2 regions of the Pseudoduganella sp. jia 9 genome follow, and region 2 is predicted to be linked to the other one. Evidence: predicted binding sites of a transcription regulator. Region 2 holds the regulator's gene; the other holds the start of a gene.
The links. The regulator sigma-54, encoded in region 2, starts transcription at its own class of promoters, with help from an activator protein. The targets are predictions, from matches to a motif close to TGGCANGNAANCTGCTTT.

Region 1 (7,557 bases), on a different contig from region 2:
ATCGCGGCTGCCGCGGCCGGCCTGGCCGTGCCCGCCGTCGCGGGCGGGCTCGCGCTGTTTACGCGGCACGTGGAGCGCAAGGTCGAGGCGGCGCTGCCGCCGCAGGGCATCTTCATCAATGTCGGCGGCGCCCGCCTGCACGTGCGCGAGCAGGGCCAGGGGCCGGCGCTGCTGATGATTCATGGGCTGGGCGGCCACATGGCGCACTTCACCTACGAGGTGGCGCGGCAACTGGCGCATCACCATCGCGTGGTGACGGTGGACCGGCCCGGCTCAGGCTACTCGACGCGGCGGCCCGGCACCCGGGCCGGCCTGCGCGAACAGGCGGCCGCGCTGGCCGAGCTGATCGACCGGCTGGAGCTGGAATGCCCGCTCGTCGTCGGACACTCGTTCGGCGGCGCCGTGGCGCTGGCGCTGGCGCTGGATTTCCCGGAGCGCGTGGCCGGCCTGTCGCTGCTCGCGCCGCTGACGCACCTGCCCGATGAAACGCCGCCGGCATTTCGCGGTCTGGCCACGCGTTCGCCGCTGCTGCGCCGGCTGATGGCATGGACCGTGGCGACGCCCGGGGCGATCGCATGCGGCGGCGCCGTCCTGGAAGAGGTATTCGGGCCCGATCCGGTGCCGCATGACTTCTCGACCCGGGGCGGCGGCCTGCTCGGCCTGCGGCCCAGCCAGTTCCTGGCCGCGGCGGAAGACATGGGAGCGCTACCCGAGCAATTGCCCGCCTACAGCAGCCGATATGGCGAACTGCGCATGCCGGTAGCCGTGTTGTTCGGGCGGAACGACCGCATCCTGCCGTGGCGCGAACATGGCGAGTCACTGGTCTGCAAGGTGCCGCACGCGGTGCTGGAAGTGGTGGAGGGCGGGCACATGCTGCCCATTGCCCAGCCGGACTTGACAGTGCAGTTCATCCGGGCCGCGGCTGCACGATAGGCAGGCGGGACGCGAGGCGCGTCGCAGCCATGAAAAAGGCGCTGTTCGCGTCAAGTCGGTTTTTCCCAGCGGTACGGAACTTTCCATGCTTGTCGCTGTCGCCTGTCGTCGGGCGGCGCTAGCGATTGGCGGCCACGGCAGACTGGAGCCAATGCGCGGGAGCCGTCAACCGGGCGGCGTCGAGCACGCGCTGCCAGCCCGTGTAGTTCGCCAGGTAGCGGCTGGCCACGCCGTTGAACCGCCGCAGCCAGGTCTTGAAACGGCCATGCCATCCATTGACTTCCTGGATGTGGATGGCGCCGCGCACCCGGATGCCGGCCCGGACGTTGACCGCCTCGTGCGTGATGCCGGCCTGCCGCGCAAACGCTTTATAGGCATTGGCCGCGTCGCTCACGAGCAGGACGTCCGCTGCCAGCACCGGCAGCAAGTGTCTGGCCAACTGCTCGGCGGTTACCGGGCCGCGGCCGGTGACGAAGTCGCAGGTTTGCCGGTTGCGGTCGCGGGCGACGAGGATGCAGTCCAGCTCCGCGCTGATGCCGCGCCGGCGCGCCTTGCCGCCGCGCTTGCGGGGCGGGCGATCCAGGTTGCGCGAGCCCTTTTGCGATTCGAGGTGGTAAGTTTCGTCGGCTTCGACGATGCCGGACAATTGCGGAGGCGGCTCCTGCCGCACGGCGGCAATGAAGCGGTGGCGCCAGCGGAAACTTGTCGACTTTGCCACCGCGACGCGCGTAGCTGCCTTGCGAACCGTGACTGAATCGATCAGGCATTGCAGATACGGCAGCCACTTGTCGCGCAACCGCAGGCGGGCGAGGGGCGTCCCGGTCAGGGCGTTGAAACTGCGCCGGCAGGCGACGCAGCGATAGCGCTGCAAGCCGTTGGCCTGGCCGCAGCGGTGGCACCGATTGCCGCCGCAGGCGGGGCACGATCGGCTGCCCGCGGCCTCCTCGATCAGGCGCAGGCAGTGGCCGGGTAATACAAGATTGGCGAGAACGCCCTGCAGAAGAGCGATTTCCGCATCGGAAAGCTGGACTTGCTCCAGCACCTTCAACACCACGCTGACATCGGCTGCGCCCATTGTGCCTCCTGATATGCATGAAGTATCTCAACAGGAGATCAGACAATGGTTCTGGTCGAACGTTCACCGACTTAAAGCGAACAGCGCCATAAAAAAAGCCGGGCAAGTTGCCCGGCTGAGGTGTAAAAAATTTCGACAGTGCGGTAGCGAACAGCCGCCGGCATGCCGGCGGCTGATTGATTAACGCTGCTTGCGGCGACGCAGCGCGGCCAGCGTCAGCATGCCGGCGCCCAGCATCAGGTACGTGGACGGTTCCGGAACAGCCGAGGTCATGCCGTAGAAGTTGCCGGTGCCGACCACATGGTTCGGCTGGCCTGGATACGGCTGCGTGAAGCTGGTCGAGAACGACAGGTCGGCGCCGTCGACTTGCGCATTGGTGTCGAAATATTGAGCGGCAACGCCACCGACGACATCCAGCTGACCCAGGCCGCTCAGGTTCGGCGGCATCATCGAATTGACCGTACCGCGCAGCGTGGCGCCTTCGTACTCGTGGCCAGACAGGCTCAGCCAAAGAGTGCCCAGGCCGACGTTACCGTCGTTCATCGACAGAGGGTCATACGGGTTGATCGTCGATGGGCCGTCATTCACATAGATGTTGACGAAGCCGCCGGTGTACAGCGTCGTATTGCCGGTGACGCTGGAAGGATTGTAGCCGCCGTACACGATCGTCAGTTCGCAGCCGGGGCAGAACTGGTCTTGCCCGGTACCGTTCATCGTCGAGATGATACCGTAGCCGCGTGCCGAACCATCGTCCTCGAAGATCTGGTGCATCTGCACCGACGACGACGAGAAGTCCAGGCCGTATTCAGGATCCCAGGTAACGCCACCCACGGTTTGCGGTGCGGCGGATGCGGCACCAATCGAAGAAATCGCTACTGCCAGGCCCAGGAGGGCGCTTTTCATTTTGCTCACGTATGGCTCCAAGTTGTAAAAGGTTAAGAAATCAAACATTATTTTTTTTGCATTAGCATATGCATAAAACATGCCTGATCTCAGCCACGATGAGCTAAAGCGTTGATTTTGTTAAAAACGTCAATCTTATAAATTCATTAAGGAAATACGCCAAACAGCTGACTGTAAAATTTCTCGACAGCCGATGGGTTCGGTACCTGGCGCGCTGATCCGCTGCGCCGGCCAGCGTCACCTGTCGCGGCTCACGCCGCGATCATGCCGGACGCCTGCGCATCGTCTCCGGCATCGTCCCGGGCTTCGCCGGCGGCCTCGTCCGCCACCGCGCCTGGCGATACGCCTGCCGCGGCGCGGGCGGACCGCGCGCCCCGGCAGGCGGCCAGCATGCCGTTGGCCGTCCAGCGCGCCGTTATGCCGGTGCGGAACAGGCGTCCGCCCGGCAGCAGCGGATGCGCGACGAAGCGGGCTGCCGTGAGCCCCGGCCGATGCAGGTAGCCGCGCGCCAGTCCGGCGCCGCCCACGTGCAGTTCGCCCGGCACGCCGAGCGGCGCCGGCCGGCCGTCGGCATCGAGCACGAAGGCCGCCATGTCCGGCAGTGGATGGCCGATCGTGCCGGGTGTCCGGTCCGCCTCGTCCGTGCCGGTGCCGCCTGCCGGGCGGCAGGCGGCGTGCACGCCGGTTTCGGCGCTGCCGTGCATCGCCAGAAGGCGGGGGCCGGCCGGGCTGGCGGCATGCCGGTGCCCGTCCGGCCCGGTGGCGGGCAGTTCGCCCCGCACCACCACGTGGCGCAGGAACGGCGGCAGCCGGGCCAGCGCGATGCCCGCGAACGCCTGCGCCTCCTGCGTCAGTATCGTGACCCTTTCGTCGTGCAGCAGGCGGTCCAGCGCGGCCGTCGTGCGTTTCCCTTCAGGCACGAGTACGGCACGGGCGCCCGCCAGCAGCGCGCCCCACAGTTCCCACAGGAACAAGTCGGTGGCCGGGGACGCGCAAACGGCCCAGGTGTCGGCCGGGCCGGCATCGATCCAGCGGCCGGCGGCATCGAACAGCCGCGTGATGTTGCGGTGTTCCAGCGCCACGCCGCGGTCGCCGTCCTCGTAGACGATCCAGGCCAGGTGCGACGACGCGACCGCCGATGCCGGATTGGCGCGCGGCATCGCCCGCCACGCGCCGGCACCGTCCAGCCGCAGCACGGTGGCGTTGCCGGCCGGCACTTGCGCGGCCTGTACCGTCAGCAGGATCGATGCCCCGGCATCGGCAAGCACGGCGCCGATCCGGCCGGCGCCGGCCGCGGCGTCGACCGGCACGCAGGCGCCGCCGGCCTTCAGCACGCCCAGCGCGGCCACGACCAGGAGCGTGCCGGCGGGCATGCACAGCGCCACCGGCACGTCCGGTGCCACGCCGAGCGATTGCAGGTAGTGGGCCAGGCGGTTGGCTGTATCGTTCAGCGCCCCGTAGCTGACGGCGGCGCCGTCGTCCGTCAGCGCCACCGCGTCCGGTGAACGGGCGGCCACCGCTTCCACCAGGCGATGCAGGCAGCCCCGGTCCGGAAAGTCCGTCGTGCCGGACCAGCGCAGCAGTTGCGCGCGCTCGGCCGGCGGCAGGACGTCGAGGGCGGCGACCGGCGTGCCGGGTGCCTGCTCCAGGGCGTCGGCCAGCGCCGCCAGGGCGCACAGCATGAAGTCGCAGATGCGTGCGGGGCCGGCCGTGGCGGCACATTGCGCGGTGAGGCGGAAACCGTCGCCCAGGTCGTCCACCGTCAGCGCCAGCGGGCTGCCGGGCCGCGCCGGCGTGTCGGCGCCGGCATGGCGGTAATGCAGCAGCGCGGCCGGGGCGCAGCCCGCGTGCGGCACATGCCGGTGATCGACCAGCGTGGCGATTGCCCGGTGCATGGCGTGCAGGGCGTCCGCGGTGCCGGTGTCGTCCAGCGTGATGCGCAGGGGCAGCACGGCCCCGGCGGCCCCGCCGGCGCCGGGGCTTTCCGGCAGCATGGTGGCGAACACCACATCGCGGCGGCCGGTGCCGCGCGCCAGCACGCATGCCCATGCAAGGTGGAACAGGCTGGCCGGCATCAGGCCGCGCTGCCGGGCCGCGGCGCGCAGGCGCAGCGCCAGTGCCGGATCGACGTGGCGACGCGCCAGTTCCGGCGTGCCGACGCCGTCCAGGCCGAACGGCGCCGCCGGCGTGCCTGCGCCGGCCAGCATCGTGCGGAAGAATGCCCGCCCGGTGTCGATGCGGGGCGGTGACGGGAAGACCGGCAGCACGGCCAGCGCGGCGACCGTGGGCCGCTGGCAGAAGGTGCGCATGTCGACGCCGTGGCCGCGCTCGCGCAGCAGTTCGACCAGCCCGAGCGCGGCCGGCGCATCGCCGCCCAGCGCAAAGAAATCGTCGTGCCGGCTCACGTGGGCCAGCTTCAGCTGCGCGCACCACAGCGCTGCCAGTTCCCTTTCGGCCTCGCCCTGCGGCGCATCGAAGTCGCGGGCCGGGAAGGCCGCGGCATTTGGCGCGGGCAGGGCGTTGCGATCGAGCTTGCCGTTCGCCGTCAGCGGCAGCGTGTCGAGGCGCACGTAGGCGGCCGGCACCATGTAGGGCGGCAGCGCCGCGCGCGCCAGCGCCCGCAGTTCGGCAGGGTCCGGAGCGGTTGCGCCATCGGCCGGCGTCACGTAGGCCAGCAGCTGTCCGCGCGCCTCGTCGGCCACCACCAGCGCGGTCGCCACGCCGGCATGGCGCACCAGGCAGGCTTCCACGTCGCCCGGCTCGACGCGCTGGCCATGCACCTTCAGCTGGCCGTCGATGCGGCCGAGGAAATCGAGGCTGCCGTCCGGCAGTTGCGCGCCCAGGTCGCCGGTGCGGTACAGGCGTTCGCCGTCGACGTGCACGAAGCGTTCCTCGGTCAGGTCGGGCCGGTTCAGGTAGCCGCGCGCCAGGCGCGCGCCGCCGATGTACAGTTCGCCCGGCTCGCCCGGCGCCACCGGCCGGCCGGCGGCATCGAGCACGCGCACGGTGGTGCCGGCCAGCGGCCGGCCGATCGGCACGCGCGCCGCACCGGCAGGCAGCATCGGCAACTGTGCGGCGGTGGCGGTGACCGTCGCTTCGGTCGGGCCGTAGGCGTTGGCGATGGCGACCCGCGTGCCGAAGCGGGCCTGCCAGGCGCGCACGCTGCCCGGCTGCACGACTTCGCTGCCGACGATCAACTGGCGCAGCGCCGGCAGCCGCACGGCGGCGCCAGCCGCCAGCACGTGCTTGCACCACGGGTGCCAGAACGAAGCGGGCAGGTTCAGCACCGTGATGCGGCGTTCCTCCACCTGCCGCGTGAAGGCCGCCAGCGCATCCGCCGGCCCAGGATCGCGCAGCACCAGCGTGGCGCCGTGCAGCAGCGTCGGCCACACTTCCTCGGCCAGCACGTCGAACGCCGGCGCGGAAAACTGCAGCACCCGGTCGCGTGGCGACAGGCCGGCCAGCGCGCCGAATGCATCGACATGGCTGGCCAGCTGGCGGTGCTCGACGAGTACGCCCTTCGGCTGGCCGGTCGACCCGGAGGTATAGATCACATAGGCCAGGCTGCCGCCGTCGACATCGCGCTGCAGGTTGGCATCGTCTTCCTCGGCCCAGGGCGCGCTGTCGAGCCACAGCGCGGCGATGCGCGGGCACAGCATGGCGGCGCAGTCCCGCCGCGTCACGGTGACCGCCGGGTCGGCATCGGCCAGCATGAAGGCAATCCGCGCCGACGGATCGGCCGGATCGACGGGAACGTAGGCCGCGCCGGTTTTCAGCACGGCGAGCATCGCCGTCACCAGCGGCGCACCGCGCTCCAGGCATAGCGCCACCAGCGCACCGGGACGCGCGCCACGCCGCTGCAGGTGCCGCGCCAGCCGGTTCGCTGCCGCGTTCAGGTCCGCGTACGTCACGCTGCCGTCCGGGCCCTGCAGTGCGATGGCATGCGGGGTGAGTGCGGCCTGGTGCTCGAAACGGCGGTGGATGCACGGCGGAGGAAGAGCAGTCATCGTCCTGGTTATCTGATCCTTATATGGAAGGGACGTATATTGCCTTCCATTCAATTCCGAGATGTGAGGAAATTGTAAGAAAGTGTCATCCCCACTAGAATGGACGATCGTTCACTCATGAATAAAAAACATGAAACCGGAAATCCTCGTGATGGCGGCCAGCCCGTCGGCGTCCGTGATGGCGCAGCTGGACCAGCATTTCGTCTGCCACCATGTGTGGCGGGTGGCGCCGGAAGGCCGTGCCGCCTTCATCGCCGGCGTGGCGCCGGCGGTGCGCGGCGTCGCCACGACGGGCATGGCCGGCATCGGCGCGGCCCTGGCGGCGCAGCTGCCGCGGCTCGAGATCGTGGCGGTGAACGGCATCGGCGTCGACGCGGTGGATTTCGCCGCGCTACGCCCGCGCGGCATCGCCGTCACGAACACGCCCGGTGTGCTGACGGACGACGTGGCGGACCTGGCGGTGGCACTGCTGCTGTCGGCGTCGCGCCGCATCCCTGCGCTGGATAACTATGTGCGCGCCGGCCAGTGGCAGGCCGGCGTGCCGGTCAAGCCGGCGCGCGCCTTGCGCGGCAAGGTCGCCGGCATCTACGGCTTCGGGCGCATCGGCCAGGCGGTCGCCGCGCGGCTGGCCGCGTTCGG
Region 2 (7,557 bases):
AGCGGCACCACGGCGATATCCTGGAACAGCAGGATGCCGATGATCTTGCGGCCGTGCTCCGATTCCAGTTCGAGCCGCTCGGTGAGCATCTTGACGACGATCGCCGTCGACGACATGGCCAGTGCGCCACCCAGCGCGAACGCGGCCTGCCAGGAGATCTGGATGGCCGGCGGCAGGGTGCGGGCGATCACCCAGCCGAAGACGAGGGTCGCCACGATCGTGAGCACAACCTGGGCCATCCCCAGGCCGAACACGTCGCTGCGCATCGACTTCAGTTTCGGCAGCGAGAATTCGAGGCCGATCGAGAACATCAGGAAGACCACGCCGAATTCGGCCAGCGCATGGGTGGCATGGCTATCGTCGGCCAGCCCCAGCGCGTTGGGACCGATCAGGATGCCGACAGCCAGGTAGCCGAGCATGGGCGGCAAATGCAGCATGCGGAAGGCCACCACGCCCAGCACGGCGCTACCCAGCAGCAGGAGAGTCAGTTCAAGGGGGGAGAACACGAAGGTATCCGTGGGTGGGCCGGCGACACAATGGGCATCTGCAGCACTGGTGGGGAGTTTGTAACGTCTGGCAAGTTTTTTGCTTTCCCAATTCGGCTATACTTTCGGGCATGAGTGTAACCCATGAAAAAACAATGCTGAAAGCTTTTGATGCAACAACCGCAAGCCGTGCACTGGTGCTGGCGCGTGAAGCCCTGCAAATCGAGGCCGATGCCCTGGTCGCGCTGCATGACCGCCTGGCAACGGATGAGAGCGTAGGGAAAGCTGTCTCGCTGCTGCTGAACTGCAAAGGGCGCGTTGTCGTTTCCGGCATCGGCAAGTCCGGCCACATCGGGCGCAAGATCGCCGCGACGCTGGCTTCCACCGGCACCCCGGCGCTGTTCGTGCACCCGGCCGAAGCGGCGCACGGCGACCTGGGCATGGTCACGCCGGACGACGCGTTCATCGCCATTTCCTATTCCGGCGAAAGCACGGAACTGATGGCGATCCTGCCCGTGGTCAAGCGCATGGGCGGCGCGGTGATCTCGATGACGGGCAAGCCCGAATCGAGCCTGGCCCGGCTGGCCGACGTGCACCTGGACGTTTCGGTCGCCAAGGAAGCCTGCCCGATGAACCTGGCGCCGACGGCGTCGACGACCGTGACGCTGGCGCTGGGCGATGCGATCGCCGTCGCGCTGCTGGACCTGCGCGGGTTCAAGGAAGAAGACTTCGCCCGCTCCCATCCGGGCGGCGCACTGGGCCGCCGCCTGCTCACGCATGTGCGCGACGTCATGCGCCAGGGCGACGCCATCCCCGCCGTGGCAACCGATACCCGGCTGCCGGATGCACTGATGCAGATCACGCAGAAAGGCATGGGCATGACCGCCGTGGTCGATGCACAATACCGGCCTGTGGGCGTGTTCACCGACGGCGACCTGCGCCGCCTGATCGACAAGGTGCAGGACTTCGGCAAGGTCGTCATCGGCGACGTGATGCATGCGAATCCGCGTACCATCGGCCCTGAAAAACTGGCAGTCGATGCCGTGGCCATCATGGAAGAGCACCGCATCAACCAGATGCTGGTGGTCGACGAACACGGCAAGCTGGTCGGTGCGCTGCACATCCATGACCTGACCCGTGCAAAGGTGATCTGATGACTATTACTTACGACGCGGCTGTCGTCGAACGGGCCGCGCAGGTCAAGCTGTTCATCTTCGACGTGGACGGCGTGCTGACCGACGGCGGTCTGCACTACGGTGCCGAGGGCGAAGCGTTCAAGACATTCAACGTGCAGGATGGCCTGGGCATCAAGCTGCTGCAGGAATCGGGCGTGCTGACCGGGATCATCAGCGCGCGGCGTTCGCCGCAGGTGGTGGCCCGTGCCAGGGACCTGGCGATCGAATTCGTGCACCAGGGCGGCCACGACAAGCTGACGCCGTTCAAGGCGTTGCTGGAGCAGCTCAACCTGTCCGCGGAGCAGGTGGCCTTCATCGGTGACGACGTGGTCGATATCCCGATCCTGTCGCGTGTCGGCTTTGCCGTGGCGGTGCCGAATGCACGGCCGGAAGTGCTGGCGCGCGTGCATCACGTCACGCAGCATCGCGGTGGCCACGGCGCGGTGCGCGAAGTCTGCGAGTTCGTGCTGCGGGCGCAGAACAACTATGAGCGAGTCATGGCCCAGTTCCTGGCCTGAGAAACGGAGAAGCCATGCGCAACCAGCGAACCGCACACCGCTACCGCCTGTCGATCGGCATGATCCTTGCGCTGTTCGGCGCCCTGGGATCGTTCTGGCTGCTCGAGCTGATGAACCGGGCCGGCGAGGAAATGGAAGCCGGCATCAAGGTCGATGAACCGGACCACATCGTGGAGCGCTTCTCGTTCGTGCGCATGACGGAAACGGGGCAGCCCGGCTACATCATCTCGGGCGACAGGCTGACACACCGTCCGTCCGACGATTCGGCGGACATCGACAAGCCGGTGGTGCGCAGTCTTTCCGGCGACAGGCCGCCGATGGATATCCGCGCCGAACATGCCAGGGTCGACCAGGACAACACGCGCATCACGCTGACGAAGAACGTGAACATCCACCGGGTCGCGTCGCCCGCCGCGCGGGACATGCACCTGGCCACCGAGAAGCTGACGATCTACCCCGACGAAGACCGTATGGAAACCGACCTGCCGGTGCGCATGCAGAGCGGCGGCGCCACCGCCACCGGCATCGGCATGCGGGCCAACAATGCCACGCGCCAGCTGCAGCTCGGCCAGGGCACCATCGTGTATCCACCCCGGCCGCGCCAATGAGGCGGATCACAATCGCATAGGAATCGAAGATGAAGAAACTCATGTTGGCGGCGCTGATGCTGCTGGGCGTTGCGGGTCATGCCGCCGCCGAGAAGGCCGATTCGTACAAGCCTACCGAGATCAATTACGGACGCCTCGATGCGGACGACGTCAAGCAGGTCTATACATTCACCGGCGACGTGACGCTCACGCGCGGCACGCTGCGGATGAAGGCCGACAAGGCGGTGGTTACCTACACGCCGGACGGTTACCAGCTGGCCACGCTGACCGGCGGCGGCAAGAAGGTCACGTTCCGCCAGAAGCGCGACGGCGAAGGCGACCAGTGGATGGAAGGCGAAGCCGACCGCATCGAGTACGACGAGAAGGCCGAGCTGGTGAAGATGTACTCGAAGGCGAAGATCCGCCGCCTGGAAGGCAGCAAGCCGAGCGATGAGGTCGAGGGCGAATTCATCTCGTACGACAGCCGCCGCGAGTTCTTCAGCGTGCGCAATACCAGCAGCGGCGCCGACAAGCCGGGCGCCGGGCGCGGCACCATGGTGATCCAGCCGAAGCGCACCGCACCGGCGGCGCCGTCCGCAACGCAACCGCCGGCCGCGCCGGCAGCGGGGAATTAAATGGCGCAAGTGCAGGAAAACTGCAGCAGCACGCTGATCGTGCGCGGCCTGCAAAAGAGCTACGGCAAGCGCCAGGTGGTGCATGACGTGTCGTTGCAGGTGGCGTGCGGCGAAGTGGTCGGCCTGCTGGGGCCGAACGGTGCCGGCAAGACCACGTCGTTCTACATGATCGTGGGCCTGGTCGCGTCGGACGCCGGCACCATCGACCTCGACGGCACCGACATCTCCAGCCTGCCGATCCACAAGCGCGCCACCCTCGGCCTGTCGTACCTGCCGCAGGAAGCGTCGGTGTTCCGCAAGCTGACCGTGGAAGAGAACATCCGCGCCGTGCTGGAGATCCAGAAGGTCGACGGCAAGCCGCTGGGCAAGGCGGCGATCGACGAACGCCTGAACGCGCTGCTGGCCGACCTGCAGATCGAGAAGCTGCGCGAGAACACGGCGCTGTCGCTGTCCGGCGGCGAACGGCGCCGCGTGGAGATCGCCCGTGCGCTGGCGACCAACCCCCGCTTCGTGCTGCTGGACGAACCGTTTGCCGGTGTCGACCCGATCGCCGTGATCGAGATCCAGCGCATCGTGCGCTTCCTGAAGGAGCGCAGCATCGGCGTGTTGATCACGGATCATAACGTGCGCGAAACGCTGGGCATCTGCGACCGGGCGTATATCATCAATCAGGGCAGCGTACTGGCCTCCGGCCGACCCGACGATATCATTGCCGACGAGTCCGTACGCCGGGTATATCTGGGTGAACATTTCCGCATGTGACCGGGCATTAATCAGCTATGAAACAGTCTTTGCAACTGCGCACTTCCCAGCACCTCGCGCTGACGCCGCAATTGCAGCAGTCGATCCGGCTGCTGCAATTGTCCACGTTGGAGCTGCACCAGGAACTGGAACAGCTGCTGACCGATAATCCGCTGCTCGAGCGGCTCGACGACCCGCTCGACCGCTCGGTGCGCCTGCTGGGTGACGGTGCCATCAACACCGCGCAGGCCCCCGGCGAAGCGCCACCGGAAGGCGGGCCACCGCAGGATGCGCCGGCGACGCCCGAACCCGAGCCGTTCGATGGCGGTGGCGAGGGGCTCGATGCCGGCACCGGCGATACCGACTGGAGCAGTGCGGGCAGCGGCAAGGGCCCGGACGACGACGATGCCCGCCCCCAGCTCGAAGCGAGCCACCGCAGCCTGCGCGAGCACCTGATGGAGCAGATGCGCGTGACCGTGCTCGAATCGCGCGACCGGGCACTGGTGGAGCTGATCATCGATGCGCTCGACGACAACGGCTACCTCGAGGAGAGCCTGGAGGAGATCCACGCGCGGCTGCCGGAAGAACTGGAAATCGAGACCGACGAATTGCGTACCGCGCTGAAGATGTTGCAGAGCTTCGACCCGGCGGGCATCGGCGCGCGCAGTGCATCCGAATGCCTGGCCCTGCAGATCCGGCGCATGCCGAATGTGCCGCTGGTGACGCGGCGCATGGCCCTGTGCATCGTTGAAAACCACCTGCAATGGTTCGCCCAGCGCGACTTCAACAAGCTGAAGAAGGCACTCGATTGCGACGACGAAGACTTGCGCGAGGCGCAGGCGGTGATCCGCCAGTGCAACCCGCATCCGGGCGCCGCGTTCGCGGCCGACGTGTCAGACTACGTGGTACCGGATGTGGTGGTGAAGCGGGGGCGCAATGGCTGGATCGTCACATTGAACAACGATGTGATGCCCCGCCTGCGCGTCAACGCGCTGTACGCCAGCCTGCTCAAGCAGGGCAAGGGTGAAACCCAGATGAATGCCCAGCTGCAGGAAGCCAAGTGGCTGATCAAGAATATGCGCCAGCGCTTCGACACGATCCTGCGCGTGGCCCAGGCCATCGTCGAGCGCCAGAAGAACTTTTTCTCGCATGGCGCGGTGGCAATGAGACCCCTTGTGTTGCGTGAAATAGCTGATACACTGGGCCTACACGAGAGCACTATCTCTCGGGTAACAACTCAAAAATATATGCTGACTCCGCATGGCATGTTTGAGTTGAAGTATTTTTTTGGCAGCCACGTGGCAACCGAAGCTGGCGGGGAAGCATCCTCGACTGCGATCCGGGCGCTGATCGTGCAATTCACAGGAGCCGAAGACCCTAAGAACCCTTTATCCGACAGTAAGATTGCGGACATGCTGGGTGAACAAGGCATGGTGATTGCGCGACGCACTGTTGCCAAATATCGCGAAGCATTGAAAATTCCCCCGGTCAGCCTCCGCAAATCCCTGTAAGCAAAACCCTGGCAGCAAATCCTGGTAGTGCTTGGGTTCCTCTGCGCCGCCTTACTTGCTTGGTGGAGAACGCACGAACCTGTAATATCTTCTTTAGGAGTGTGTGTATGAATCTGACCATCAGTGGACACCATATCGACGTTACCCCTGCCATTCGCGAATATGTGCAGAACAAGCTGGAACGCGTCAGACGCCATTTCGATCAGTTGATCGATGTCAGTGTGATCCTGAGTGTAGATAATCTCACCGAGAAAGAGAAAAGACAGAAAGCGGAGATCAACCTGCGGATGTCGGGCAAGACCGTGTTCGTCGAAAGCGTCGCGCAGGATCTTTATGCGGCCATCGACACGCTGATCGACAAGCTGGACCGCCAGGTCATGAAGCACAAGGATAAAGTGCAGAACCACAATCATGAAACCATCAAGTACCTGAGCGAGACCGAAAATCCCGCGTCGACCGCATAACGACGGTCGCAGGTCGCAGTCCCTCGACTGCTGCAACACAAGGGCGCACGATGCGCCCTTTGTTATATGTGGCGCCTGCATGCGCGCCCTGCACACAGGTCTTGCGTACATCCCACGTTTATCCCACATGGTTCGCATCCATGGCTAGAATGAGGCCAATAACGACAACGATGCGAGACACCATGACCGACCACGTCCATATCAAGGTGCGTAACGGCACCGGCTTCATCACACTCGACCGGCCGAAGGCGTTGAACGCGCTGTCGCTCGAGATGATCCGGGCGATCACGGGCGCGTTGCTGGCCTGGCGCGACGACGAGGACGTTGCCGCCGTTGTCATCCGCAGCAGCTCCGACAGGGCGCTGTGCGCGGGCGGCGACGTCCGCTTCTTCCATGCCGCCGGCAGCGCCACGCCGCAGCGCGGCAGTGCCCTGATCGAAGATTTCTTTACCGAGGAATATGCGCTGAATTACCTCGTGCATTGCTTTCCGAAACCCTACGTGGCCGTGATGGACGGCGTGGTGATGGGCGGCGGCATGGGCATCGCGCAGGGCGGACCGCAATGCGGCGTGCGCGTGGCAACCGACCGCACCCGGCTGGCGATGCCCGAGGTGAACATCGGGCTGTTTCCCGACGTGGGTGGCAGCTATTTCCTGGCGCGTGCGCCCGGCAAGCTGGGCGTTTACCTGGCGCTCACGGCGCTGATGATCGGTCCTGCCGATGCGCTGTACTGCGGCCTGGCCGATCATTACGTTCCCGCCCCCGAGCTGCCGCTGCTGGCCGACCTGGTGGGGTCCACCGCCGGTGCCGGACTGCGCGAAGCGGTCGCCATGTTCGCCCGGCCGCTCCGCGGGGAGGCGGGCGCATCGGAACTGCAGGCGCACCGTGCACTGATCGACGACCATTTCGCGCACCGTTCGGTGACCGACATCGTCGCCTCGCTGCGCCGCGACGATCACCCGTTCGCGCAGAACGCGCTGGCCGCGATGGCGCGGCGTTCGCCGCTGATGATGCGCGTGACAGCCGAGATGATACGGCGCGGCGCAACAATGGGCATCGCCGACTGCCTGCGGATGGAGCGCAACCTGGTACGCCGCACGTTCGAGCACGGCGAGGTGATCGAGGGCGTGCGTGCGCTGGCAATCGACAAGGACAATACGCCGCGCTGGAATCCGCCGTCGCTGGACGAAGTGAGCGACGCGATGGTGGACCGCTTCTTCGAACCGGCATGGCCTGCCTGGGCCCATCCGCTGCGCCACCTGTGAGCCTGCCGTCAATTCTCACCGTCCTGGAGGACGGTGTCTCCCGGAGCAATATTTGATGAACCGCCGTGATTTCCTGACATTCGCCGCCGCTTCGCTGGCACTTCCCGCCTGGGCCCACGATGCGCCGGCCAACACCATGCAGGCGGCGGTGCCGCCGGCCGACGCACCCCTGGTGG

Region 1: the regulator sigma-54 is predicted to act here: its motif matches at 2,979-2,996, upstream of ACY34H_RS04685 (PEP-CTERM sorting domain-containing protein).

The regions. Positions count from the first base shown of each region.
Region 1 is NZ_JBUPWE010000003.1:304,392-311,948, reverse strand. It holds gene ACY34H_RS04695 (alpha/beta fold hydrolase) at 1-933, shown strand, start outside; gene ACY34H_RS04690 (IS1595 family transposase) at 1,052-1,981, opposite strand; gene ACY34H_RS04685 (PEP-CTERM sorting domain-containing protein) at 2,189-2,911, opposite strand; gene ACY34H_RS04680 (amino acid adenylation domain-containing protein) at 3,163-6,918, opposite strand; gene ACY34H_RS04675 (2-hydroxyacid dehydrogenase) at 7,049-7,557, shown strand, end outside.
Region 2 is NZ_JBUPWE010000004.1:288,812-296,368, reverse strand. It holds gene ACY34H_RS06235 (monovalent cation:proton antiporter family protein) at 1-506, opposite strand, end outside; gene ACY34H_RS06230 (KpsF/GutQ family sugar-phosphate isomerase) at 641-1,639, shown strand; gene ACY34H_RS06225 (KdsC family phosphatase) at 1,639-2,178, shown strand; gene lptC (LPS export ABC transporter periplasmic protein LptC) at 2,193-2,786, shown strand; gene lptA (lipopolysaccharide transport periplasmic protein LptA) at 2,816-3,400, shown strand; gene lptB (LPS export ABC transporter ATP-binding protein) at 3,401-4,162, shown strand; gene ACY34H_RS06205 (RNA polymerase factor sigma-54) at 4,180-5,652, shown strand; gene hpf (ribosome hibernation-promoting factor, HPF/YfiA family) at 5,760-6,116, shown strand; gene ACY34H_RS06195 (enoyl-CoA hydratase/isomerase family protein) at 6,299-7,381, shown strand; gene ACY34H_RS06190 (amidohydrolase family protein) at 7,437-7,557, shown strand, end outside.